Regions from separate parts of the Peribacillus phoenicis genome, predicted to be linked through region 2. Evidence: riboswitches for the same ligand, from Rfam matches in the RefSeq annotation. Region 2 holds a riboswitch; each other region holds the start of a gene.

Region 1 (8,403 bases), 950 kb from region 2:
GCTAAAAAAAGCTTCAAGTCTGCGGACTTGAAGCTTTTTTCGCTATCTTGATATATAATGATTGTAAAAAAGGGAGAACAGGAGGCTGAATGCATGAATCAACAAATAAAGAATAAACTTGCCCTTCTTCCCGATCAACCTGGTTGTTATTTAATGAAAGATCGTCAGGGAACGATCATCTATGTAGGCAAAGCGAAAGTGTTGAAAAATCGTGTCCGTTCTTATTTTACGGGATCTCATGATGGGAAAACATTTCGACTCGTGAATGAGATTGAGGATTTCGAATACATCGTCACCTCTTCCAACATCGAGGCTCTTATTTTAGAGTTGAACTTAATCAAAAAACATGACCCAAAATATAATGTCATGCTAAAGGATGATAAGACGTATCCTTTCATCAAGCTGACTGCGGAACGCCACCCGCGTCTAATCATTACGCGAAAAGTCAAAAAAGACAAAGGGAAATATTTCGGCCCTTATCCGAATGCATTTGCAGCTAACGAAACGAAAAAATTGCTCGACCGCATCTATCCCCTAAGAAAATGCAATACGTTACCGGATCGCGTTTGTCTCTACTATCACCTTGGCCAGTGCCTGGCCCCATGTGTATATGATGTAGAGGAACAGGAATATAAAAAAATGGTCGATGATATCAACCGGTTCTTGAACGGCGGGCATACTGAAATAAAAAAAGAACTGACTGAAAAAATGCTGGAGGCATCGGAAGAGCTCGATTTCGAGAGGGCCAAGGAGTTCCGTGACAAGATTGCCCACATCGATATTACGATGGAGAAGCAGAAAATGATGACGACCGATTTCATCGACAGGGATGTATTTGGCTTTGCCTATGATAAAGGCTGGATGTGCGTTCAGGTATTTTTTGTCAGGCAGGGTAAATTGATAGAAAGGGATGTTTCGCTTTTTCCGGTCTACGATGAACCCGAACAGGAACTTCTTACATTCCTCGGTCAGTTTTACGAGATTACGAACCACTTTAAACCAAAGGAAATCTTGCTGCCTGAATCAGTGGATGCCGAAATGGCCGAAGGGCTGCTTGGTGTCAAAACGATTCACCCGAAACGGGGAGCGAAAAAAGACATGCTTAAATTGGCGAATAAGAATGCCTCCATCGCGCTTCAGGAAAAATTCTCTTTGATAGAAAGGGATGAAGAAAGAACGATCAATGCGGTGGAAAACCTCGGGAAGCAACTGGGTATCTACACACCGCATCGAATTGAAGCTTTCGATAACTCCAACATCCAGGGAAGTGACCCAGTTTCCGCTTTAGTTGTGTTCATTGATGGAAAGCCGGAAAAAAGGGAGTACCGCAAATATAAGATCAAGACGGTCCAAGGGCCTGATGATTATGAATCGATGCGTGAAGTGGTCAGAAGAAGATATTCACGAGTATTGAAAGAAGGGCTGCCGCTTCCGGACTTGATCATCATTGATGGCGGAAAGGGACATGTCGAAGCCGTTCGGGATATTCTGGAAAATGAATTGGGCCTTGATATTCCACTTTCAGGCCTCATTAAGGATGAAAAGCATAGGACCTCGCAATTGATGATCGGAAATCCGCTTGAAATCGTACCTCTTGATTCCCGGAGCCAGGAATTTTACCTATTGCAAAGAATTCAGGATGAAGTGCATCGGTTCGCGATTACGTTTCATCGCCAGCTACGCGGGAAAAATGCAGTTCACTCCCAGCTTGATGATATTCCAGGAGTCGGGGAAAAGCGAAGGAAGCAATTATTAAGGCATTTTGGATCATTGAAGAAAATCAAAGAGGCGACGGCCGAGGAAATCATGGAAGCTGGCATGCCAAAAGGGGTAGCCGAGGGAATCGTTAGAAAATTACAAGAATAATCTTGCTACCGATAAATCTCTATGCTATGATTAAAAAGAATTTTTAACTAGACAACTTAAAAGTGCTGATAGAGGTGCGGAATTCAAGAGTAAAAACCTGGAGAAGTATGAGCTTCCATGAAAGGTTTTGAAAGGGGATGACGCCGAAGGAATACAAGACTCATACCTTGTTTTCCTGGTCCGACATTTAATAAATGGCGGATTGTCAGGGTTTATACCCTGGAGAGCTATCTCACTGTGTTTACAGTATTTAGATATGTGATCACAGCAATGAGATATTTCTCATTGCTTTTTTTATTGCCTAAAAAGGTAGAGAGGGTGCATGAGGATGGCATTAATCGTTCAAAAATTTGGCGGAACATCCGTCGGAAGCGTAGAAAAAATCAAAAATGTTGCCGATCGGGTAATCGAGGAAGCGCAGAATGGAAATGAGGTAGTCGTCGTTGTTTCAGCCATGGGGAAAACCACGGATCAATTGGTGTCCATGGCCCGGGATATTTCCGGAACCCCGAGCAAGAGGGAAATGGATATGCTTTTGACTACGGGGGAACAGGTAACGATTTCCCTGTTAACGATGGCATTGATTGAAAAAGGACATGAAGCCATTTCGTATACTGGCTGGCAGGCTGGCATGCAAACGGAATCCGTTCATGGGAATGCCCGGATTTTAAACATCGATGCCACGAGGATCCAAGCTAAGCTACAGGAGAAGAAAATAGTGGTCGTGGCCGGTTTCCAGGGTAACGATGCAAATGGGGAAATCACTACCTTAGGGCGAGGCGGTTCCGATACGACGGCGGTTGCCATCGCTGCAGCGCTGAATGCGGATAGATGCGATATTTATACGGATGTAACGGGCGTTTTCACAACGGACCCTCGCTACATAAAAGGCGCACGAAAACTCCAATCCATTTCTTATGATGAAATGCTGGAACTTGCCAACCTGGGGGCGGGCGTCCTTCATCCGAGGGCTGTCGAATATGCAAAAAATTATCAAATTCCGCTTGAAGTCCGTTCAAGCATGGAGAGAGAATCAGGAACGATCATTGAGGAGGAAGCAACTATGGAAGAAAACTTAATTGTACGCGGGATTGCTTTTGAAGACAGTATTACGAGGGTCACAATATATGGTTTGCCCCAATCACTTGGTGCATTATCCACAATCTTCACAACACTTGCGAAAAACCGGATCAATGTGGACATCATCATTCAAAGCATGACTGCCGAGGATACGACCAATCTATCTTTTTCCACAAAAAGTGAAGATACGGAAGCGGCCTTGATCGTGCTGGAAAATAATAAAGAACAATTGGGATTCGACCGAGTCGAAACGGAGAGCGGATTGGCCAAAGTGTCCATCGTCGGTTCTGGTATGGTATCCAATCCGGGAGTGGCTGCCGAGATGTTTGAAGTGATGGCCAATACAGGCATCCAGGTGAAAATGGTCAGCACATCGGAAATTAAAGTTTCGACTGTCGTCAATGAAAAGGAAATGGTGAAGGCGGTTGAATCTCTTCATGAAGCATTTAAACTAGGTCAACATGCAAATGTGCTAGCTTAAGTGTCAGGAGTCCAATAAAAAACAGACTTCCGGTAAAAAGGGTAAGTCTGTTTTAAGGGCTCATTAGATTGGATCTCTGGGATCCCATTGGATGGTGAATATCACTTTTTTTGCGCGGCGTTTGATTTCTTCCGTTGATTCGCTGAGGAATTTTTTTTGCAGTGTAAACTGCTCGGCAAGGAAACCGGCTTCAAGTTGGAAGTGACAATCAGGGTGTAAATCCAGGCGGCGGCTGATTATTTCACCCGTCAGGGATAACTCCATCTCGTGTTTCGTATACTTCAAGATTTCCAGATTGCCCCATCCAGCGCTTTGGAAAAATTCAATCACTTCCTGATCGCCATTCAATGGGAATTTTCTTGCTAATTGTTTACCTGCCCAATAGAGGATTTGATTAGAGTCTTTTCCGAGAATATCGTTCAATAGAACTTCTCTGATTAATTCGTATCCGAAAGCTGGAACCAGGAATTCTTCAGTTTGAATTTCTTCAGTTTGAATCTCTTCTTCTATCGCAGCAGCAATATTTTTTTTCATAATTTATCGCCTCTTTCTGTAAATCTATTATAAACGTATTTCTTTTGCAAATTATACTGTTTTTTATTTATTTAAATAACAATTGGAAAAAAATGAGAAATTATACCGAGATATTAATAGTTAAATTAGAAATTTATTCAAAATATCATCTTGACATGCAAAAAATAGCCAATTTAATCCAATAAAATCTATTCTGAAAAAGAGATTTCTTGTATCCGTTTTCTTGACGCACATAGAAGTCAGGAGTAAAATGGACATGTCACATAATTGTAAAGGAAGTATAGAGGAGTTTTTTTGACTCTATACTGTATTTTCACGCGGAGATAAAAGGTAGCCACCAGTTTATCTTTGCATGATTTTTCACAAATTAAGGGGGGGCACTTAGTGGCAAAAAATCGTGAGTTTGGGAATCGCAGGCTTCATTCACTTCTAGGAGTAATTCCAATTGGTCTATTCCTAATTTTTCATTTATCGGTAAACTTTATGGCAACAAAAGGAGAAGAAACTTTTAATGGGGCAGTTCATTTAATTGAGTATACGCCCGTGAAGATTCTGGTAGAATGGGTCGTCATCTATCTACCGCTCATTTTCCATGCTGTGTACGGAATTTATATTGCCTTTACAGCAAAAAACAATTTAGGCAGATTTAGTTTCTTCCGTAACTGGATGTTCATGCTACAACGTCTAACTGGAATCATAACGTTGATTTTCCTTGTTTGGCATATATGGGCAACTAGAATTCAAGCAGCTATGGGTGCTGAAGTTAACTTTGACATGATGGCTGAAATTTTCTCTAGTCCATTTATGATTGTGTTCTATATTGTTGGTATTATCTCGGCAATCTTCCACTTTGCTAATGGATTATGGTCATTTGCAGTGAGCTGGGGTCTTACAGTTTCACCAAGATCGCAAAGAATCATGACTTACTTTACATTGATCGTTTTCGTTCTTCTTTCTTATATCGGAATCAGCGCAATTTTCGCTTTCGTATAAGAAGATAGAGTTCATTTATAAGAATTAGGAAAAACATAGCTTGGCTAATGGAAATAAGGGAGTGACAGAATTGGGTAAAGGTAAAATAGTTATCGTTGGTGGAGGTCTAGCTGGATTAATGGCTACGATCAAAGCAGCAGAGCTGGGACAACAGGTTGATTTATTTTCTTTAGTGCCTGTTAAACGCTCTCACTCAGTTTGTGCCCAAGGCGGAATCAACGGGGCAGTTAATACAAAAGGTGAAGGGGATTCTCCATATATCCACTTCGACGATACAGTTTATGGCGGAGATTTCTTGGCTAACCAACCGCCGGTTAAAGCGATGTGCGAAGCAGCACCATCGATCATTCATATGTTTGACCGTATGGGTGTTATGTTCAACCGTACTCCGGAAGGTCTTCTTGATTTCCGTCGTTTCGGTGGTACTCAACATAGCCGTACAGCATTCGCTGGTGCAACAACTGGTCAGCAATTACTTTACGCATTGGACGAGCAGGTTCGCCGTTATGAAGTTGAAGGCCTTGTAACGAAATATGAAGGCTGGGAATTCCTTGGAGCTGTTATCGATGATGAGCAAACAGCACGTGGTATCGTAGCTCAAAACCTGACTTCAATGGAAATCAAATCATTCCCTGGAGACGCTGTAATCATGGCGAGCGGCGGCCCTGGAATCATTTTCGGTAAATCAACTAACTCAATGATCAATACAGGTTCAGCTGCTTCCATCGTTTATCAACAAGGTGTAAATTATGCTAATGGTGAGTTCATTCAAATTCACCCGACAGCAATCCCTGGAGATGACAAACTTCGTCTAATGAGTGAATCCGCTCGTGGTGAAGGTGGACGTATCTGGACATATAAAGACGGAAAACCTTGGTATTTCCTTGAAGAAAAATACCCTGCTTATGGTAATCTAGTACCTCGTGATATCGCGACTCGTGAAATCTTCGACGTCTGCATGAACATGAAGCTTGGCATTAATGGTGAAAACATGGTTTACCTGGATCTATCACATAAAGATCCGAAATTACTTGATATTAAACTTGGCGGAATCATTGAAATCTACGAGAAATTCATGGGTGAAGATCCTCGTAAAGTTCCAATGAAGATTTTCCCTGCCGTTCACTATTCTATGGGCGGACTTTGGGTTGATTATGACCAAATGACTAACATCAAAGGTTTATTCGCTGCAGGTGAGTGTGATTACTCACAACATGGCGGTAACCGTCTTGGTGCCAACTCACTTCTTTCTGCAATCTATGGTGGTTCAGTCGCTGGACCGAACGCCGTTAAATATATTGAAGGCCTTGCTAAAACTTCAGAATCCATTCCTTCTTCATTGTATGAAGGGTACGAAAAACAAGAACAAGAGAAATGGAATGAAGTCATGTCTCTTGATGGTAATGAAAATGCGTACGTCCTTCACAAAGAACTTGGTGAGTGGATGACACAGCATGTTACTGTAGTTCGTTACAATGACAAGCTGAAAGAAACGGATAACAAGATTCTTGAGCTGATGGAACGTTACAAGAAAATTAACATCAATGACACGGCTAAATGGAGTAACCAAGGAGCTGCATTCACTAGACAGCTGCAAAACATGATGCAATTGGCTCGTGTAATCACAATTGGTGCGTTAAACCGTGACGAAAGCCGCGGAGCGCATTACAAACCTGATTTCCCAGAACGTAATGATGAGGAATTCATGAAAACTACTATGGCAACATTCAAAGGCTTGGATCAAGCACCTGAATTCCATTATGAAGACATAGATGTATCACTGATCGCACCGCGTAAACGTGACTACACTACGAAACACTAAAGAGGGGGAGCAAAAAAATGGTTGAAACTAAATCTGAGACTAAAACAGTCCGTTTTATAATCACTCGTCAAGATACACCGGATTCAGCTCCTTATGATGAGGAATTCGAATTAGCGTACCGTCCGAATATGAACGTAATTTCCGCCCTAATGGAAATTCGTCGTAATCCAGTAACGGTACAAGGCAAGCACACTACAGCAATCGCATGGGACATGAACTGTCTTGAAGAGGTATGTGGTGCTTGTTCAATGGTTATCAATGGTAAACCAAGACAATCATGTACAGCTCTTATCGATCAATTGGAGCAGCCGGTTCGTCTAGCACCAATGCGTACATTCCCTGTTGTTCGTGACCTGCAAGTCGATCGCAGCCGTATGTTCGACTCATTGAAAAAGGTAAAAGCATGGATTCCAATCGATGGAACGTACAACCTTGGACCAGGACCGCGTATGCCAGAAAAGAAACGTCAATGGGCTTACGAGTTATCTAAATGTATGACTTGCGGTGTATGTTTGGAAGCTTGTCCGAACGTAAACAGCAATTCAGACTTCATGGGGCCACAACCATTATCACAAGTTCGTTTATTCAACGCACATCCAACTGGTGCAATGAACAAAGCTGAACGTTTAAATACGATCATGGGTGATGGAGGACTTGCAAACTGCGGTAACTCACAAAACTGTGTGCAGTCTTGCCCTAAAGGCATTCCATTAACGACTTCGATTGCAGCGTTGAACCGTGATACTACGATCCAACAATTCCGTAACTTCTTCGGCAGCGATGAAGTTTAATAATGAAAATGAAAGAACCTGTATCTTATGATATGGGTTCTTTTTTTTGGATTGATAGCTGGGATTGATGTGTAAAATGATTTGCGGCACCCGGCAAATGCATAATGTTCGATTAATGAAGTTAGAATGATCAAATTAAACAGCTTCCAATATAAAATACTTTTCATTATGGCTGTTTTCTTATAAAATGAGTGAATAGTCATTCATTTCAGAAAGGGTGTGCACAAGTTGGGCAGAATATCATATATCGATAATATAGCGGAGTGGATCAATGATTTTTCCTTTAAACATGAGATTAAGGTCCGTTTTTCAGAAACTGATATGTTTGGGCACCTGAATAACACGATTCCTTTTACTTATTTTGAGGAAGCACGGATTGAGTATTTCAATAGCATGGGATTCATGAAGGATTGGACCTCTGCTGAATGCGGTGAGATGCCGGTTGTTGCTAACTTACAGTGTGATTACCTGAAGCAGGTGTTTTTCAATGATTTATTGACGATCCATGTGAAAGCTGACCATATCGGAAATTCTTCAGTGGACATACATTATATGGGGATCAAACAAGATGGATCAATTTGTCTAACGGGCAGGGGGACGATTGTGCAAGTCTCCAAGGCCACCGGAAAGCCGATACCTTGGACGGAAGAGATGAAGCAGTCGATGTGGCATACTGTGCTGGAACATTCCTAAAAATATTTCCATTTAGACAAGTAAAAGAGTCACTCCATTGCCCCAGCCGACATACTATATCTTGACTAAATAGACACCCACTCCGGGTTTTATGCTGGTGAAGGCAAGGAGGGTAACATTACTTGAAGGAGAACGAATTCACT
Region 2 (8,403 bases):
TTAGATTTAGTATTTTTTAAACTGGCGGAGCAGTATAGTCCGAGTACAGTTTTTGTAGATTCGTAGATATTAAGTGAAGATAACGAATTGGAGGAGGATTAATGAAAGCGATCGTTTACACCAAGTACGGTTCCCCCGACGTTCTTCAACTGAAAGAGGTAGAAAAACCTTCTCCTAAGGAAAATGAAATACTGGTAAAAGTAAAAGCGACAACGGTAACAATGGGGGATATTCGGTCACGGAGCTTTACAGTTCCACTCTCTGTTTGGCTTCCTGCCCGGATAATAATGGGTTTAAGACGTCCCAAGAAATCCATATTGGGCTTGGAGTTATCCGGGGAAGTTGAGTCAGTAGGTAAAGGTGTTAAGCTGTTTAAAGCAGGTGACCAGGTTTTTGCAGCTTCCCAAGTGGGTTATGGTGCTTACGCCGAGTATAAGTGTCTGCCTGAAGACGGGCCAGTTTCCATTAAACCCAATAATTTATCCTATGAGGAAGCCGCAGCCATTCCAATTGGGGCACGTACAGCATTGTTTTATCTTAGAAAAGCTGACATTCAGAGGGGGCAAAAGGTTCTTGTCTATGGTGCTTCAGGAAGTGTAGGAAGTTATGCAGTGCAAATAGCAAAGTATTTCGGAGCAAAAGTTACAGGGGTTTGCAGTAAAAAGAATATAGAATTGGTAAAATCTCTTGGAGCCGATCAGGTTATCGATTACACTTCAGAAGATTTTTCCAAAAATGGTGAGACCTACGATGTTATTTTTGAAGCGGTAAACAAGAGTCCGTTTTCAGCTTGTATGAAATCGCTGAAGAAGGACGGAACTTATCTAAATGTCGCCAAGCCGTTACCCGGTTTTCGAATGCTATGGACTAAATTGACAACCGGCAAGAAACTGATATTGAGTCAAAATTCCCCTGAAACTCCCGAAGCTCTAAACTTCCTCAAAAAACTTGTAGAAGCGGGGAAGTTAGAAGTGGTCATTGACAGATATTTTGCGTTTGAAGAAATAGTTCAAGCCCATAAATATGTAGATAAAGGACACAAGAAGGGAAATGTCGTCATAACTATGGTACATAACGGAAAATCCTAATAAATGAAATAGGGTAAGTAATCAAGCTTTTATAAAGCTAGGGGATGCGTTAATTATAAGGTTAGCCGGTGTATACTGGTTGACCTTTTTTTGAAAAAAGGAAATCTGATATATGTCACGGTAGTACGTACGGTATTATCGAGGTGTGCCTCTGGAACGATATAAATCTAGTTTTAGCAAAGGGAGTGGAACAATGTTTCCGATATTAGAGACAAAACGGTTGGTCTTGAGAGAATTGGCTGAAGGGGATGCATTGGATGTATTAAAATGTTTTTCCAATCCAGATGTATTACGACATTATGGGCAACCTCCATTAACAAATACAGACCAGGTGAAGCAAATCATTAGGAATTTTTCAAAGAATTTCGATGAAAAACGTGGTATTAAATGGGGAATTGAATTGAAAGGAAAGGATGGCATTATTGGAACGATCGGATTTCAAGAATGGTTCCATGAACATAAGAGAGCAGAACTGAGTTATGCACTTTTACCAAAATATTGGGGCAACGGTTATGCAACAGAAGCTGTCCGTAAGGTGATTTCTTATGGTTTTAAAGAGCTTGACTTAACGCTTATTGGAGCAATTGTTTTTATTGAAAATAAAGCATCCAATAAGTTGCTGACAAATTTAGGCTTCAAAAAAGAAGGGATATTGAGAGATTACATGTACCAAAATGATGTTTCGTTTGATACTAATCTATACTCTTTAATAACGGTAAAGCCTAAATGAATTAACAAAGTACTAGGAACACTCGCGCCATGCACACAGACATAAGGGAAATTGTTAACTGTTTTATGGGAAACAAAAAATGAAAATTCAGATATATATTTTAAAATTCATTGTTTTCCTGTAAGATAACAATATATAAAAACCCTGTCGACTTACTTAGAAAACGCGAGGAAAACATAAACTATGGAATTCGTAAAAAGTCTTGAAAAAAGTTGGAGCGATCAACAGAATTTAGGTTTAACAGCATATTTTAAGAAAATTAAGGGTGAAGCTAGAGAAAAAGACAGAATTGATTATATGGATTCCTTTGTTTCAGCTATAGGTGGGCTCATTGCTATTATCATTATTAGTTTCATAGCTGTCCATTTAGGATATCCTATGGCATTGGCTCCTCTTGGGGCGAGCTGTGTTATTGTTTTTGGTGCGCATAAAAGTCTCTTGTCTCAACCACGTAATGTTATTGGAGGACATATTATCTCTACTACATCAGCTCTTATCATTTGGAGCATCTTTGGTAAAAGCCTGCTCATTATCGGTCTAACATTGGCTATTGTATTGATTATAATGACTTTCACCAAAACTGTTCACCCCCCCGCAGCGGCAAGTGCCCTTGTTTCTATTAATTCCCAAGCTGGTTGGGGATTCCTGATTTCAATTGTAATAGGTACCTTATTATTAGTTTTTATATCGATGATTTATAATAACTTATTTCAAACTAGACAATATCCAAAGCACTGGTTTTGAAAAATTAATATATTAACAAACGCTTAATTTGTGACTGTATTATAGCTCCTCACTAATTTGATAACTGCTTTACTACAAAAAGCGGGGAGGAGCGGCTTTTCCTTACTAATAGAATTAAAAACTTATTTACCATCACATTTACATAAAAAATAGCATATGATAATGATTTGATAAAGCTTGATGGGCAGTGATGAAATCCCAGTAAAAAAGGTGAATGTTATGTCTGATCCAGAAAAAGGAGATTCTTATCAAATCAGTTTGTAAAATATTCGCCATCACTCACAGCGGAAAATTTCAAAAAGAAGGAAGTGCAAAATAATAATTCCATTTATCAGCAACTTCTTGTGCAATATCTGACTCTGATAAAGTTACAGCGTCTACTAAATCGGACAGATAAAAATACGCAGCATCCATCCAACGATCATAATCCGAATAATGCCTTCATAGGACATAGCATCGTAGGTCCCCGAGGAATAAAGCTCTTCAGCTAGACGGTGCTTTTAGGGAATCGACTAGACGATGAATTTTCAGAAAGCAAAATTTCAATATGCTTGACCTTGTGAAAAATAAAATTCACGATTCGCCAGAACGAACGAAATCCGCTATGAATGGGGATTTTATATTTGCCGCTCCATGAAAAGGAAGTCGAGACCGCAAAGGCAATAGGAATAGTCAAATTGGACAAGAAAAAAAGCAGTTTTCTAAATGCTTACAAAAGTATTCAAAAAGAAGTCGATACAGGAAGGATTGGATTTAAACGCAAGCATGTAAGATGTTAAAATAAGCACTTTTTTATTAATTCCTTATCGGGAAAGTTTTTGAACAAATGAGCCTGTATCCACCTTGGATCAGGCTTGTTTGTATATATAGAAAATTAATCACGAGAGATATTACGTTTTTAGACTTTTAAAAAAATCATCCTTGAATCTGCGATTGTCTAGAATTCTTTTTGAAAATCACCTTCGCTTTAAAATAAGAGAACAAATAACAACCTATAATCACGATACCACTACCAATTCCTTGTACCCACGTCATTTTTTCACCTAATAATAGAAAGGCTAAAATTGCAGTAAAAATAGGATTGAAATTCAAGAAAATACCTGATGTTGTTGTACCTAATTTTTGTACACCAATGTTCCAAAGTACCATACATGCTACAGTTGAGATAACGCCTGTATATAAAATAGATTGTATGAAAGAAGTATTTATATTAGAAACTGCAAAATTAGAAAAATTAAACGGAAGAAGAACTATAAGTCCAAATATACCAGAATATAATGTAGACATCATGGGTGTTGTTGTTATCATTGCCCATTTGCTACAAACGGAATATATTCCCCAAACGCATACAGCAGCCATCATATATAAATCACCTGTATTAAATCGTAATGAAAGGAATAGATCCATATTTCCTTTAGAAAGTACAAGTATTACGCCAATAAGCGAAAATAACATAGAAAACATTTGTAGAATATTAATTCTTTCTTTTAAAAAGAAAAATGAAAAAATAGCAATTGAAATCATGTTTAATGTTGATATTAATCCAACATTAGTTGCGGATGTTTTCTCTAATGCTACAAATTGTAATAGGTTAAATAGAACCACACCTGTAATTCCCATCAAAAATAAAGGAAGGATTGCACTTCGAGGGGGAAATATCTTTTTTTCTTTCCACCATACAATTGGCAAAAGACAACTAATAGCAATGATCCACCTTAAACTTGTCAACGTCATCGGAGAAGCATGACCGACAAGCGATTTTCCTACGACAAAGTTTCCACCCCATAATAAACTTGTTAAAAGTAATAACGAAAAATAATAATATTTCATATCTTTTTGCTCCTTTTCATCTTTCACAGTTTAAGTGAAAAAAGATCGAAGCCATTGTGCACAATGACATTTCAATTTTCATAATTAATTACTAATTATTTTAACATTTTAGTTCGTTAGTTAATATGTTATTTTGTATAATAGAAGAAACTTAAAATAATATTAAAAAATATTGCTGATATACAGAATTAAATTAAGTTTTATTATTAAGGTGATACCGTTTTTGGAACAATTGTAAAAGGAGTGACTATAAGTGGAATCTATCGTAAGCAAGGTTCTAGATAATGTTGATATTCAAATTTTAGATTTACTGCAAAAGGATGCACAGTTAAGCAATACTGAGCTTGCAAAGCGTGTCAAATTATCTCCACCAGCTATACATTCAAGGATAAAACGTTTGGAAAATGAAGGGTTTATTAATGCACAAGTAGCAATTTTAAACCAGGTGAAGCTAGGTTTTGATTTATTATGTTTCATTTTTATTAGTACGAATATACATCAAGCTGAAGAACTGGAAGTATTGGAAAAGGCATTAGCTTCTATGTCAGAAGTATTAGAGTGTCATTGTTTAACAGGTGAGTATGATTATCTTCTAAAAGTGGCTAACAAAGATCGGAAGGAATTAGAAATATTTATTAGAAAGTTAAATAAACTAGGTATAACAAAAATTCAAACTAGCCTAGCTCTCAGAGAAATTAAATATTCAACAGTTTTACCCATATAGGAAGAAAAGTCCCGTTCGTAAAAGTACACTTTATCGCACGTTTTTTGATAGAACAAGAGAACGAGAGAAAGGTAGAAGAAGGAATAAAAAAATGAAGTCCTTAAATTTGGAAACATAAAGTTTGCAGCAAGGATCAAAATGAAGAACAGCAACATCAGGCCATGAAATAAAAGGGTTTGGAGAAAAAAATGGCCTTTCTAAAGAGAAACATAGGCTATTTATTCATTATCAATTTATATTAGTAAATATAAATCCATTCTGCTCAACTAGTTTAAGCAATGAGCCTTGCATCGATTAAAAAGCAGTGCACTCTTTATGAGTTGCACTGCTTTTTAAAATTTTATCCCGTTTATTATGGTCTTTAATTAGAAAATCGGTATTAAAGTATAGCTGAAAGAATCATTATCTTTATTTATTTAACAAAACAGCTTCTTCATTACTAGGTTGTAAAGCTATTTGTAGTGCTCTTTTTTCTTCATCGTTTAAAGGGACCATCGGTAAACGGACACCTCCAACATTTAACCCCCGCATATTTAATGCTGATTTTACTGGTGCCGGGCTTGGTGCAGCAAATAATGCTTTCATGATTGGAAGAAGTTTACGATGCGTAGAAGCAGCACCTTGGACATCACCATTTTTAAAGCTATTGATCATTTCTTGCATTTCATTTCCAATTATGTGTGAAGAGACCGAAACAATGCCTGTTCCACCGATGACTAAAACCGGTAATGTTAACCCATCATCGCCGCTGTACAATGTAAAATCACTAGTTGTTTTGCTAATGATTTGTGCCATGGCATCTAAGTCACCACTTGCCTCTTTTACTGCCACGATATTGTTAATTTTTGAGAGGTTAACAATCGTCTCCACTGACATGTTTACAACACTTCGTCCTGGAATATTATAAAGCATTACCGGTAATGATGTTGAATGGGCAATAGCGCTAAAGTGCTGAAATAATCCTTCTTGAGACGGCTTGTTATAGTATGGGGTAACGAGCATGATTCCGTCGACTCCTGCTGCCTCTGCTTGCCTTGTCAAGCTGATAGAAGCTCTCGTGTTATTTGAGCCAGTTCCAGCTATGACTGGAACTCTTCCATCAACAACTTCTACAACAATTTTGAATAAATCCAGTTTCTCTTCTGTTGTTAATGTAGGAGACTCTCCAGTTGTACCAGCTACAACTAATCCATCAGAACCATTAGCAATTAAATAGTTTACTAAAGTTCTCGTAGCATTAAAATCAATCTCATCATTATGATTGAACGGGGTAACCATTGCGGTTAAAACTTGGCCAAAATTCATAACTACACACCCTTTTGTATAATATTTTTTTAAAAATTCAGAGGTGGTTAGGGCCATTCAGGAGTAAACGCAAAAAAGCAACAACGAGGATTCGCTGCTGCAGTAGAAACAATATTTACCAAAAAATGTTTCCGCGCATAAGATAGCCCTCCATATAGTTTCCTATATGACAGTCCTGTATTTATTCAATAGCAGAACCAGCTTCAAGAACATGAGATTCTTTCCACTTCGGCAAATTCCCCTTTCCACAATAGTCATAGGATCTCATTCTCCTCAAAATGTGTACTAATGGTCTTTGCTCCTCTATCCTCACTTCAAAAAGTATGAAGTAAGAAAATATTTAATTGACTGTAATATAACAAGGAATCCTTTCTATTGCAAGGCCAATTTAGAAATAATTTTTAGAATACATGAATTATCAATGGAAATGGATACGGTATAGGGCTGGATTCATCTTTTTTAGTATTATGTAATCTCAATATTTATAGATTTATAAAACAAACTGTGTGAAAAATTTCAACCTTTTATAGTCAGTTTTGACAATAGATATATCTTTTAGAAGGAATCAAGGTGGGGGAAGACAGCAAGATATGAAAATCCGTGACGTGGAAAGCAAGAAAACGATCGCTTCAATTGTCAGTAGGATACCATTGATTCAGGATTGGAACGAGATACATATAAACAGCATACGTATCTCGTTCCAAATCCATGAGATGAAATGAAAAAAACCATTAAGATTCGTGGGGGTGTTAACAAAGAAAATTGATCACGCATTGAACTGCGAAATGGATTGTGCATAGTAGGCAAAATGGGAAAGATGGCAATAATGCAATTCTACCGTCGTTAACAGGAAGTTTTCATTAGTATCTCATTAATAACGACCGGTGTTCGCAGAAATAATGAGAGCCCCGCTTGAAGAATAAATACCTGCTTTGGCCAAAGCATTATACGGATCTAAATTCCATAATTGTGCAGTATAACATGATGTCTGCCCTTTCATTATCCATCCGTTTCCACCGGAACTAGCACAACTTGTAAATGCTCTCTTAGTCGTGCCATTAAAACTGTCAACCCAAACATTTGCATAATAATCGTAAGGAGCAGATGAATAAAACTTTAAGTAACCCCACGCCGTATGACAATACGCACTTCCTTTTAGCTGCACATATCCAATTTTCACACCGTTTTTATAGATATATTCTGTTTCATAGGTGATTGGGCTTTTAGAAGCACACCCTGTCGAATAAGGGTTTGTATTATCGTAGGACAAGGCAAATGCTTTATTCATCGGTGCAATCGCAAAAAAAACTCCAAAGACAAGAGTCATTACCATCACAATATTTAATAATTTTTTTATAATAACCTCTCTCCTTTCCTTCTTCTAGACTTTACCATATGAAAATTGGTATTTCTATGTACTATGGAATCATTTACCATCTGTATAAATATTACCATTTTACGGGTATCTACGGAGTTAAGGGATAGTACCCCATTCCCATTAAGAAAAGGAAAATCAATACCAAAAACGAGACAAAAGTGAATGGAACGAATACTGGACATAGTTTTATTTGATTTATTAATATATAAATTACATTGGTTTTATATTTTATTAATAATGTAAAGTTACTATTTTAATTGGTAAACACCATAAAAATTTATAAACAAGGAGGATATTTGTCGATCTGTTAAAAAAATACATAATTAGCTAAACGATAAATAGGAGGTATTGATTTTGAAAGGGAAATATAAATTTGCAGCGATGCTGACAGTTGTAACGGTAGGATTAACAACTTCTTTATCAAGTGTACAAGCATTCTCGGAATCTTCAAATTCAGATAATAAACGTAAACCAGAGCTCGTTTTTCCAGTAATCAGTGATGTACATATTGATGATGGATCAACAGCTGATATGAACAAGTTCAGAACAGCCATGGATCAATTAAATAAAGCTGCGCCTAGACAGGATGCTTTTGTTGTCGTTG
Region 3 (8,403 bases), 2.1 Mb from region 2:
GAGAAGCAGTTTGGTGACGGAAGCCCGTTTTTCCTGAATGGCCCGCGCATACATGAGTTTTTACAGGAAATCAATCAAAGGGCACTTTCTGGATATGACGTGATTACGGTTGGGGAGATGCCAGGCATCACACCGGAGGACGCGCAATTATTCACAGTTAAAGATCGTGGTGAGCTACATATGGTCTTTCAATTCGAACATATGGATTTGGGGAGCGGACCAGAAGGGAAATGGAGTAACGATAAATGGAAGCTTACCGATTTAAAGCGAATTCTTTCCAAGTGGCAGACTGGTTTGGAGGGGGATGGCTGGAACAGTTTATACTGGAACAACCATGATCAGCCCCGGGTTGTCTCAAGGTTTGGTCATGATGGGAAGTATCGTATTGAAAGCGCTAAGATGCTTGCCGCTTGTCTTCAGATGCTTCAAGGTACACCTTATATATATCAAGGGGAAGAACTGGGCATGACCAATGTTGCATTTGAAAGCATCGATGAATACCGGGATATCGAAACATTGAATTCATATGACGAACTCGTCAATTCTCATGGCTGGTCGAAAGAGCGGATGATGTCAGCCGTCCATGCCCGCAGCCGGGATAATGCGAGAACACCGATTCAGTGGAATGACTCCCGTAACGCAGGGTTCACGCAAGGGACTCCTTGGATTAAGGTTAATCCCAATTTTCCCGAGATTAATGCAGAAAAGGCCTACAATGATCACAATTCCATTTTTCATTTTTATAAAAAGCTTATCCAAATACGCAAGGAACATGATATCGTCGTTTATGGCCGTTTTGAACTGCTGTTGCCGGATGATGAACGAATATTTGCCTACACGAGATCGTTGGAAGAAGAAAAGCTGTTGGTACTATGCAACTTTAAAGAAGAGCAGGCTCCCTATACTTTGCCTGAAGAGCTGCAAGCATATTCTGCCACAAAGCTGATCGGCAATTATGATCAGGAGGAAGAAGGGATCTCGAGCAAACCCCTGCAACCATATGAATGCCGTGTTTATCATTTGAAATGAAAAAAGGACCTGTTCTTCTCCGATTAGGAAGAACAGGTCCTTTGCGTATTATTTTGATTTAAGGTCACATTCCTCTAGGGGAATGATTTTCGTTTTATGCTTAATTTTATAGCCGAACCATAGGACGAAAAATAGAATCAAGCCAATGTAGGAAACAAACATTGAATTCCAGTCAATCCCATCGCTGCTGAAAGCTTGATAGCCTTGTCCGATGATAATAATAATACAAAGGACAAGTGCGAATATAGGTCCGAATGGGAAGCCTTTTGCCCGGAATGGTAAAGCATTCATATCAAGGCCTTGAGCTGCGTAGGCTTTGCGGAACCGATAATGGGCAATCGCAATCCCTACCCAGGTGACGAATCCCGCCATTCCTGAAGCATTCAATAACCAGATATAAACGACGCCATCACCGAAAAACGAAGCTAGGAATGCAACGCAGCCAACTAAAGAAGTCAGGATAAGTGCATTCACGGGTACTCCTCTTTTATCTAACTTGCCTAGGAATTTCGGTGCTTTCCCATCACGTGCCAAGTCCCATAGCATACGGGTTGAAGCGTACATGCCAGAGTTACCTGCAGAGAGTACGGATGATAAAATGATCGCGTTCATGATGGATGCAGCAAATGCAAGGCCGGCCCGTTCAAATACAAGCGTGAATGGACTTACGGCAACATCTTGACTCAATAAACGTGAATCCGTAAACGGAATGATCATTCCAATAACGAAAATTGCAAGGATATAGAACAAGAGGATGCGCCAGAAAACGGATCTGATCGCTTTAGGGATATTTTTTTCTGGATCTTCACTTTCACCAGCAGTCACTCCAAGCAATTCCGTTCCTTGGAATGAAAAGCCGGCAGCCATGAATACGCCTAGAATCGTGAAGAACCCTCCGTTAAAGGGACCTTCGCCCATTGTGAAATTGGAAAAACCAATTGGGTCATTCCCACCCATGATTCCGAGAATGATCAGAACACCCGTAATCAAGAAAATGACGACTGTCACGACCTTGATCATGGCGAACCAGAATTCTGTTTCCCCGAAACCTTTAACTGACATGTAATTGATAAGAAACATAGTGATTAACGCAATGGCACTCCAGATAAATGAAGGGCTATCCGGGAACCAGAACTTCATAATTAAGACAACGGCTGCCAATTCGGCGGCAATGGTGATTGCCCAGTTATACCAGTAGTTCCAACCAATCGCAAAACCGAAAGACGGATCGACGAATTTGGATGCATAGACACGGAACGAACCGGCCACTGGCATGAACGCTGCCATTTCTGCAAGACTTGTCATTAAGTAATAAACCATGATGCCGATGACCGCGTATGCCACCAAGGCACCGCCGGGTCCGGCTGAATGAATGGCCCCGCCACTAGCTAAAAATAAACCTGTTCCAATCGTTCCACCTAATGAAATCATCATTAAATGACGCGCTTTCAGGCTCCTTTTCAGTTCAGTAGGGCTTGATGGTGATTGTGAATTTGACAATTGATGTTACACTCCTTTTTATTGGAAGGGAACGAAAAATAAAAAAACAGCAGTCGAAAAAGATCGACGGCTGTTTATAATAAACCCGTTTATCCTTCCGAAGATAGCTCCCCACGCTTTTTGAAAAAACGTGACAGTGGTGTTCCTGTTCGGTAACACCGCCAGCAAGAATATACATGGAATATACCCTAACTTCGGCAACTTATCCTTTCAAACGGAGTCTTTAATCTTCCAGAATCTCGTCCGCTTTACTTTTATAAGCTGCAGCCTCTAACTCATCGGTAAATGAGGAAGTATTCAATTTTCTAATATCGTTGCGCCAGCTTGTAAGTGACGTCGGACGATTGTACTCATGAAATTCATGCAATCGTTAATAGATTGCTAGTAATTGAGTAAACTTTACTATATCAAAATTATAAAATAACTTCTGGGATATCGCAATGATTATTTTATGTGGTTATTTTTTCCTAGTAAATGAAAGATGGCAGTAAGGAAGAATTCAAATATAAAACATCCTGATAACTAAACGGTACTCCTTTTTATAAGGGCGTAGTCCAGTTTTACATGTTTGACCACTTCAGGATTCTCAAATAGATCCACTGCCATTTTACCAATCCATTCCAGTGGTAAGGAAATGGTCGTGATGTCGAGCATTTCACTCAGGCTATCATTATTGAAGCCGAGAATGGCCACATCTTCCGGTACCCTTATACCCGATTTCTTAGCGGTAAGAATGAAGCCTGCCGCCGTGTCATCATTCGTGATGATGAGAGCTTCAGGTTTGTCCATCATTGAATTCCAATCCTTAAACAATTGTTCACCGTCTTTGATGTGATAACTGCCTTCAAACAGCCATTCTTTATTGTTTATCAGTTTATGTTTTCTCATGATATCGTTAAAGGCCTTTGTACGATGGGAACTATTTCTGCTCTTTTTACGGCCGAGGCTGTATCCGATTTTCTTATATCCTTTAGCAATCACGTACTCAAGGGCACAGGAGAAAGCTGCATAATGATCAATGCTGATGGATGAGAATTCAGCCTGGGCTGTATCTTCACATAAAATAATCGGTCCGTATTTTTGATAATCCAAGAGGATTTTCATTTCCGAAATCCTTGAACAAACGATAATGCCATCGAGCTGCTTCATTTGCAGCATATTAAAAGCCTGGATCTCTTTCTCCCTGTCATAATTTGTTTGAAAGATGACGATATGACAGCCAATTGCATTTGCCTGTTTAGTAATTCCGTTAACGATTGCCCCGTAATATGGGTGATTGTTGAAGGGAATGATGACGCCGATAAGATTGGTTTTGCCTTTTGAAAGATGAATGGCGTTGATGTTTCTCGTATAATTCAAACGATCGATCGCTTCTAAGACGCTCTTTCTTTTATCGGGGCTTACATATGGATGATCATTCAATACACGAGACACTGTTGAGACAGATACACCAGCACATTGAGCTATTTCTTTAATATTTGTCATGGTATCACCGTTTTTTCTTTTTTTATATTGTACAGTATGAAACCCATTTCAGGGCAAGGGAACAGTGTGGGACTGCTGAAGATTTATTCTAATAAGGTCTTGTTATGGTATTGGTTTCATCCTTTAAGATTGGTTTAAGTCTTAGAGGAGGAGGAAATCATGATGTTCCAAACTTTAATCACCCTGTTTGTGCTTTGCGGAATTGAATTGGGATTTGCGTACTTGGCAATTTCCTTGAAACAGGAAAAATGAGTGGAAATGCCCGTCAATAATTCCGCGGCATTACGCGTGGAAACCGCGTTTACTCGTGAATTTCACGTCGTCCCAAAATAGCCCCCATGGTTTATATTCACCATAAAAACTCCACAATATAAATATAACTTCATCGTTACGTTTCATGTACGGAATGACTGACTGTCAGGGAGCTTCCTGACAGTTTTTGCTGTGTGTAAAAGTCATTCACCTTTTTGAATTGTTTAAAAATAGTTGCACTTTTTTTGTATATTTGTGTATAGTATAAAATAAGTTGTGTAGAGGAAACTTTTTAGCATTTGCGACAATGTAAAAAAATTTACACTTAGTTTTGCGCATGGCAAACTATTTTAGAAAGATGAAAAAGGGAGGGAATATGGATGGGTTTTCTAAAATCTATTGGGGGCGTGCTTGCTGCATTGCTGATTTTAACGGGGTGCGGCAATGATACGGCCGATAGGGATAAAGGCAATGGCAAGCTGAATGTCGTTACAACAACGGGAATGATTGGGGATTTGGTTGAGAACATCGGCGGTAAACATGTCGAGGTCACCAGTTTAATGGGACCGGGAGTCGACCCCCATCTATATAAAGCGACACAGGGTGATGTTAAGACACTGGATTCGGCTGATATGATTTTTTATAATGGATTGCATCTTGAAGGGAAAATGACGGATATATTTGAAATGATGAGCAAGGATAAACCGACGATTGCGGTAACGGAGGACTTCAAGGAGAACCAGCTACGCAAAGTGAGTGCAACGGAACATGATCCCCACGTATGGTTTGATGTAAAGCTTTGGATCGTTGCGGCGGAGGCAGTGAAGAAAGAATTAATTGCCAATGATCAGGAGCATGAAGCAGAGTATCGTGAAAATTATGAGGAGTACATTCTGCAATTGGAAGAACTTGATAAATATGTTCAAGAGGAAATTAATAAAGTACCGGAAGATCAACGGGTGCTCGTTACAGCACATGATGCTTTTGGATACTACGGGCAGTCATATGGCCTGGACGTAAGAGGGCTCCAAGGAATCAATACATTATCGGAATATGGATCAAAAGATGTGACGGATATGCGGAATTATCTAGTGGAGAACAAAATAAAAGCGATTTTCATAGAGTCAAGTGTACCAAGGAAGGCTATCGAGGCTGTCATTCAAGGAGCAGGTAAGCAGGGTCACAAGGTGGAAATCGGCGGGGAATTGTTCTCGGATGCAATGGGTGAAAAAGGGACGGAAGAAGGAACGTATATCGGAATGGTCCGTCATAATACCGACACCATCGTCCGTGCTTTGAAATAAGGGGGAGAAACTATGAATCAAGCAGCTTTGAAGGTCGAGAATTTAACGATTGCTTATCATAAGAAGCCGGTTGTCGAAGATGTCTCATTTGAGGTGCCGGAAGGAAATTTAATTGGTATTATTGGCCCCAATGGAGCAGGGAAGTCCACTTTGATAAAGGGAATACTCGAATTGATCCCAAAAATATCAGGACAAATCACAATAAAGGGTTCTACTTATAAATCGATGAGGAAGAGTATCGGGTATGTACCACAGCGGGAGTCAGTGGATTGGGATTTTCCGACCAACGCACTCGATGTCGTGATGATGGGCAGATATGGTCATCTCGGATGGCTGAAGCGGCCAGGTAAGTCCGAAAGGCAGAAGGGGATGGAGTGCCTGGAAAAGGTGGGGATGGCTGAATATGCTAACCGCCAGATCAGCCAGCTATCAGGCGGACAGCAGCAACGGATATTCCTGGCCCGTGCATTGGCACAGGAAGCGGATATTTATTTTATGGATGAACCGTTCGTAGGGGTGGATGCCGCAACGGAGAAAGCAATCATACAATTGCTGATGGAATTGAAGGAAAAAGGCAAAACCGTTCTGGTTGTGCACCATGACCTATCCACCGTGAAGGAATATTTCGACTGGACGATGTTATTGAATAAAAAGGTGATGAAAATAGGTCCGACAGAGGAAGTGTTCATTCCCGAATACTTACAGGAAACATATGGAGGCCGCCTAGCGATACTATCAGACACAAAGTCCGGCCTTTTATTAAAATGAGGTGTACACGATGAACATACTGGATATTATTACTGATCCAAATACAAGGTGGATATTGCTTGGCACGATGTTCCTCGGATTAAGTAGCGGGGTCATCGGCAGCTTTGCCTACCTCAGAAAACAGTCTTTGCTTGGTGACACGCTCGCACATGCAGCATTACCCGGTATCTGTGTAGCCTTTATGTTAACTGGAGTGAAATCCACTTCCTACTTTTTAATAGGTGCCGCACTGGCTGGCTTAGTGGCTGTTTTCATGATCAGTGTGCTTACGAGATACAGCAAGATCAAGCAGGATGCAGCCTTGGGAATTGTCTTATCTTCCTTCTTTGGCTTCGGAATTGTCATGCTTACGCAGATCCAACAGAGCGAGTATGGAAACCAGAGTGGATTGGATACGTTTTTATTCGGGCAGACAGCGTCAATGGTCATGTCCGATGTATATATGATGATGACGGTTTCCTTTATTCTCATTTTCACTTGTACCGTATTTTTTAAAGAATTCAAATTACTGTCCTTTGACCCTGGGTTTGCTAAGGGGATGGGATTGCCGGTTGTTTTTCTGGATTATTTCATCATGATGCTGATCGTGGCAGCTGTAGTGATCGGTATCCAGGCTGTAGGCGTCGTATTGATGGCATCTTTACTGATCACGCCTGCGGTTTCTGCCAGGTATTGGACGGAGCGGCTGCATATCATGGTCATCCTGTCTGGTATATTCGGAATGTTGAGCGGTGTTTCTGGAACGTTGATAAGTACATCTGTCAATGATTTGCCAACAGGACCGTTAATTGTCTTATCCGCGACGGTATGGTTTTTCTTTTCCATGCTTTTTGCACCTAAACGCGGAGTGCTTTCATCTGTATGGAGAAGGGTATCGACGAAAAAGAAATATTCTCTCGAACAGGATAGAAGGAAAGGGAGCCACTCATCATGAATGATTTTTGGATTATCTTAGTCGGAGCATTAGTGGCGGGTTCTTGCAGTGTATTAGGGTGTTTTTTGATAGTCAGGAAAATGACGTTGATTGGGGATGCAATCAGTCATTCCGTTTTGCCGGGAATCGTATTGGCATTTTTAATAACCGGAACCCGTGATTCGGTTCCAATGCTGATCGGGGCTGCTGCGCTCGGCTTGCTTACCGTATTCTTGATCCAGCTTTTCCAATCGTCGGGCGTTCAATCCGACGCGGCGATCGGGATTGTATTCACTTCCCTTTTTGCAACGGGGATCGTACTCGTGAGCCTGTATACGCAACAAATAGATTTTGATCTTGAACATGTCCTTTATGGCGAAATAGCTTATACTCCCTGGAACACGATGACAATCGCGGGAATCGAAGCTGGACCAAAAGCTGTTTGGATAGTCGGCAGTTGTTTTATCCTGAACCTCATACTGATCTTCCTTTTCTTCAAACAGTTTAAACTCGTTTCATTTGATCCATCACTTGCGGCTGCAATGGGGATTCCTGTACTGTTCTTTCATTACTTATTGATGAGCCTCATTTCACTGACAACTGTTGCTTCTTTTGATAGTGTAGGCTCCATTTTAGTAGTTGGAATGCTCATCATACCTGCGGCAACAGCTTATCTGCTTTCAGACCGTTTAAGCAGCATGATATGGGTCAGTATCGGGGTAGGGGTGCTAAGTTCCGTCATCGGCTACTATTCTGCCACCATTTTGGATGCCTCGATATCAGGCTGCATGGTGGGTTCGGCCGCCATATTATTCGGATTGGCCTTTCTCTTCTCCCCAAGCCATGGATTGGTCAGCCTATTGCTGAAACGGAGAAAATCAAAGGAATCACATGCATAGCTCTCCATGCCTACAGGCTTCATGGAAATAACTCCATGAAGCCTGTAAACTATTCTTCTATATAGTTGTGATTTTATTTGTTTAAAGTATAATGAATAAGTGTATTTATAGATATATCGCAGGAGCCTTTTTAAGGGAGAGTTAAGTATGGAAGAACAAAATAAATTTTCATCACGAATAGATTTTTCTTTGGTCACAATATTGCTGTTATTATGCGTTGGAAGCTGCTTAGCAATCTATAGTGCCCAAACGA

Evidence for each region. A riboswitch is a leader RNA that binds a small molecule or an ion and turns the genes downstream of it on or off. The one in region 2 is predicted to bind lysine.
Region 1: another riboswitch for lysine. It lies ahead of ABC374_RS17535 (aspartate kinase); the one in region 2 lies ahead of dapA (4-hydroxy-tetrahydrodipicolinate synthase).
Region 3: another riboswitch for lysine. It lies ahead of ABC374_RS23575 (amino acid permease); the one in region 2 lies ahead of dapA (4-hydroxy-tetrahydrodipicolinate synthase).

The regions. Positions count from the first base shown of each region.
Region 1 is NZ_JBDFMF010000001.1:3,566,636-3,575,038, reverse strand. Features, by position in the region: gene uvrC (excinuclease ABC subunit UvrC) at 94-1,866, shown strand; lysine riboswitch at 1,928-2,104, shown strand; gene ABC374_RS17535 (aspartate kinase) at 2,195-3,427, shown strand; gene ABC374_RS17530 (YslB family protein) at 3,491-3,961, opposite strand; gene ABC374_RS17525 (succinate dehydrogenase cytochrome b558 subunit) at 4,346-4,954, shown strand; gene sdhA (succinate dehydrogenase flavoprotein subunit) at 5,025-6,776, shown strand; gene sdhB (succinate dehydrogenase iron-sulfur subunit) at 6,794-7,567, shown strand; gene ABC374_RS17510 (acyl-CoA thioesterase) at 7,796-8,260, shown strand; gene ABC374_RS17505 (helix-turn-helix domain-containing protein) at 8,383-8,403, shown strand, end outside.
Region 2 is NZ_JBDFMF010000001.1:2,616,979-2,625,381, reverse strand. Features, by position in the region: gene ABC374_RS12815 (NAD(P)-dependent alcohol dehydrogenase) at 102-1,088, shown strand; gene ABC374_RS12810 (GNAT family N-acetyltransferase) at 1,282-1,818, shown strand; gene ABC374_RS12805 (HPP family protein) at 2,002-2,562, shown strand; partial or broken gene ABC374_RS12800 (DNA alkylation repair protein) at 3,060-3,341, shown strand; gene ABC374_RS12795 (DMT family transporter) at 3,478-4,392, opposite strand; gene ABC374_RS12790 (Lrp/AsnC family transcriptional regulator) at 4,646-5,116, shown strand; gene dapA (4-hydroxy-tetrahydrodipicolinate synthase) at 5,525-6,421, opposite strand; lysine riboswitch at 6,557-6,735, opposite strand; gene ABC374_RS12780 (DUF2690 domain-containing protein) at 7,293-7,748, opposite strand; gene ABC374_RS12775 (metallophosphoesterase) at 8,154-8,403, shown strand, end outside.
Region 3 is NZ_JBDFMF010000001.1:4,736,299-4,744,701, reverse strand. Features, by position in the region: gene ABC374_RS23580 (glycoside hydrolase family 13 protein) at 1-1,029, shown strand, start outside; gene ABC374_RS23575 (amino acid permease) at 1,078-2,529, opposite strand; lysine riboswitch at 2,626-2,810, opposite strand; gene ABC374_RS23570 (LacI family DNA-binding transcriptional regulator) at 3,052-4,014, opposite strand; gene ABC374_RS23565 (metal ABC transporter solute-binding protein, Zn/Mn family) at 4,647-5,570, shown strand; gene ABC374_RS23560 (metal ABC transporter ATP-binding protein) at 5,583-6,338, shown strand; gene ABC374_RS23555 (metal ABC transporter permease) at 6,349-7,272, shown strand; gene ABC374_RS23550 (metal ABC transporter permease) at 7,269-8,150, shown strand; gene ABC374_RS23545 (FtsW/RodA/SpoVE family cell cycle protein) at 8,298-8,403, shown strand, end outside.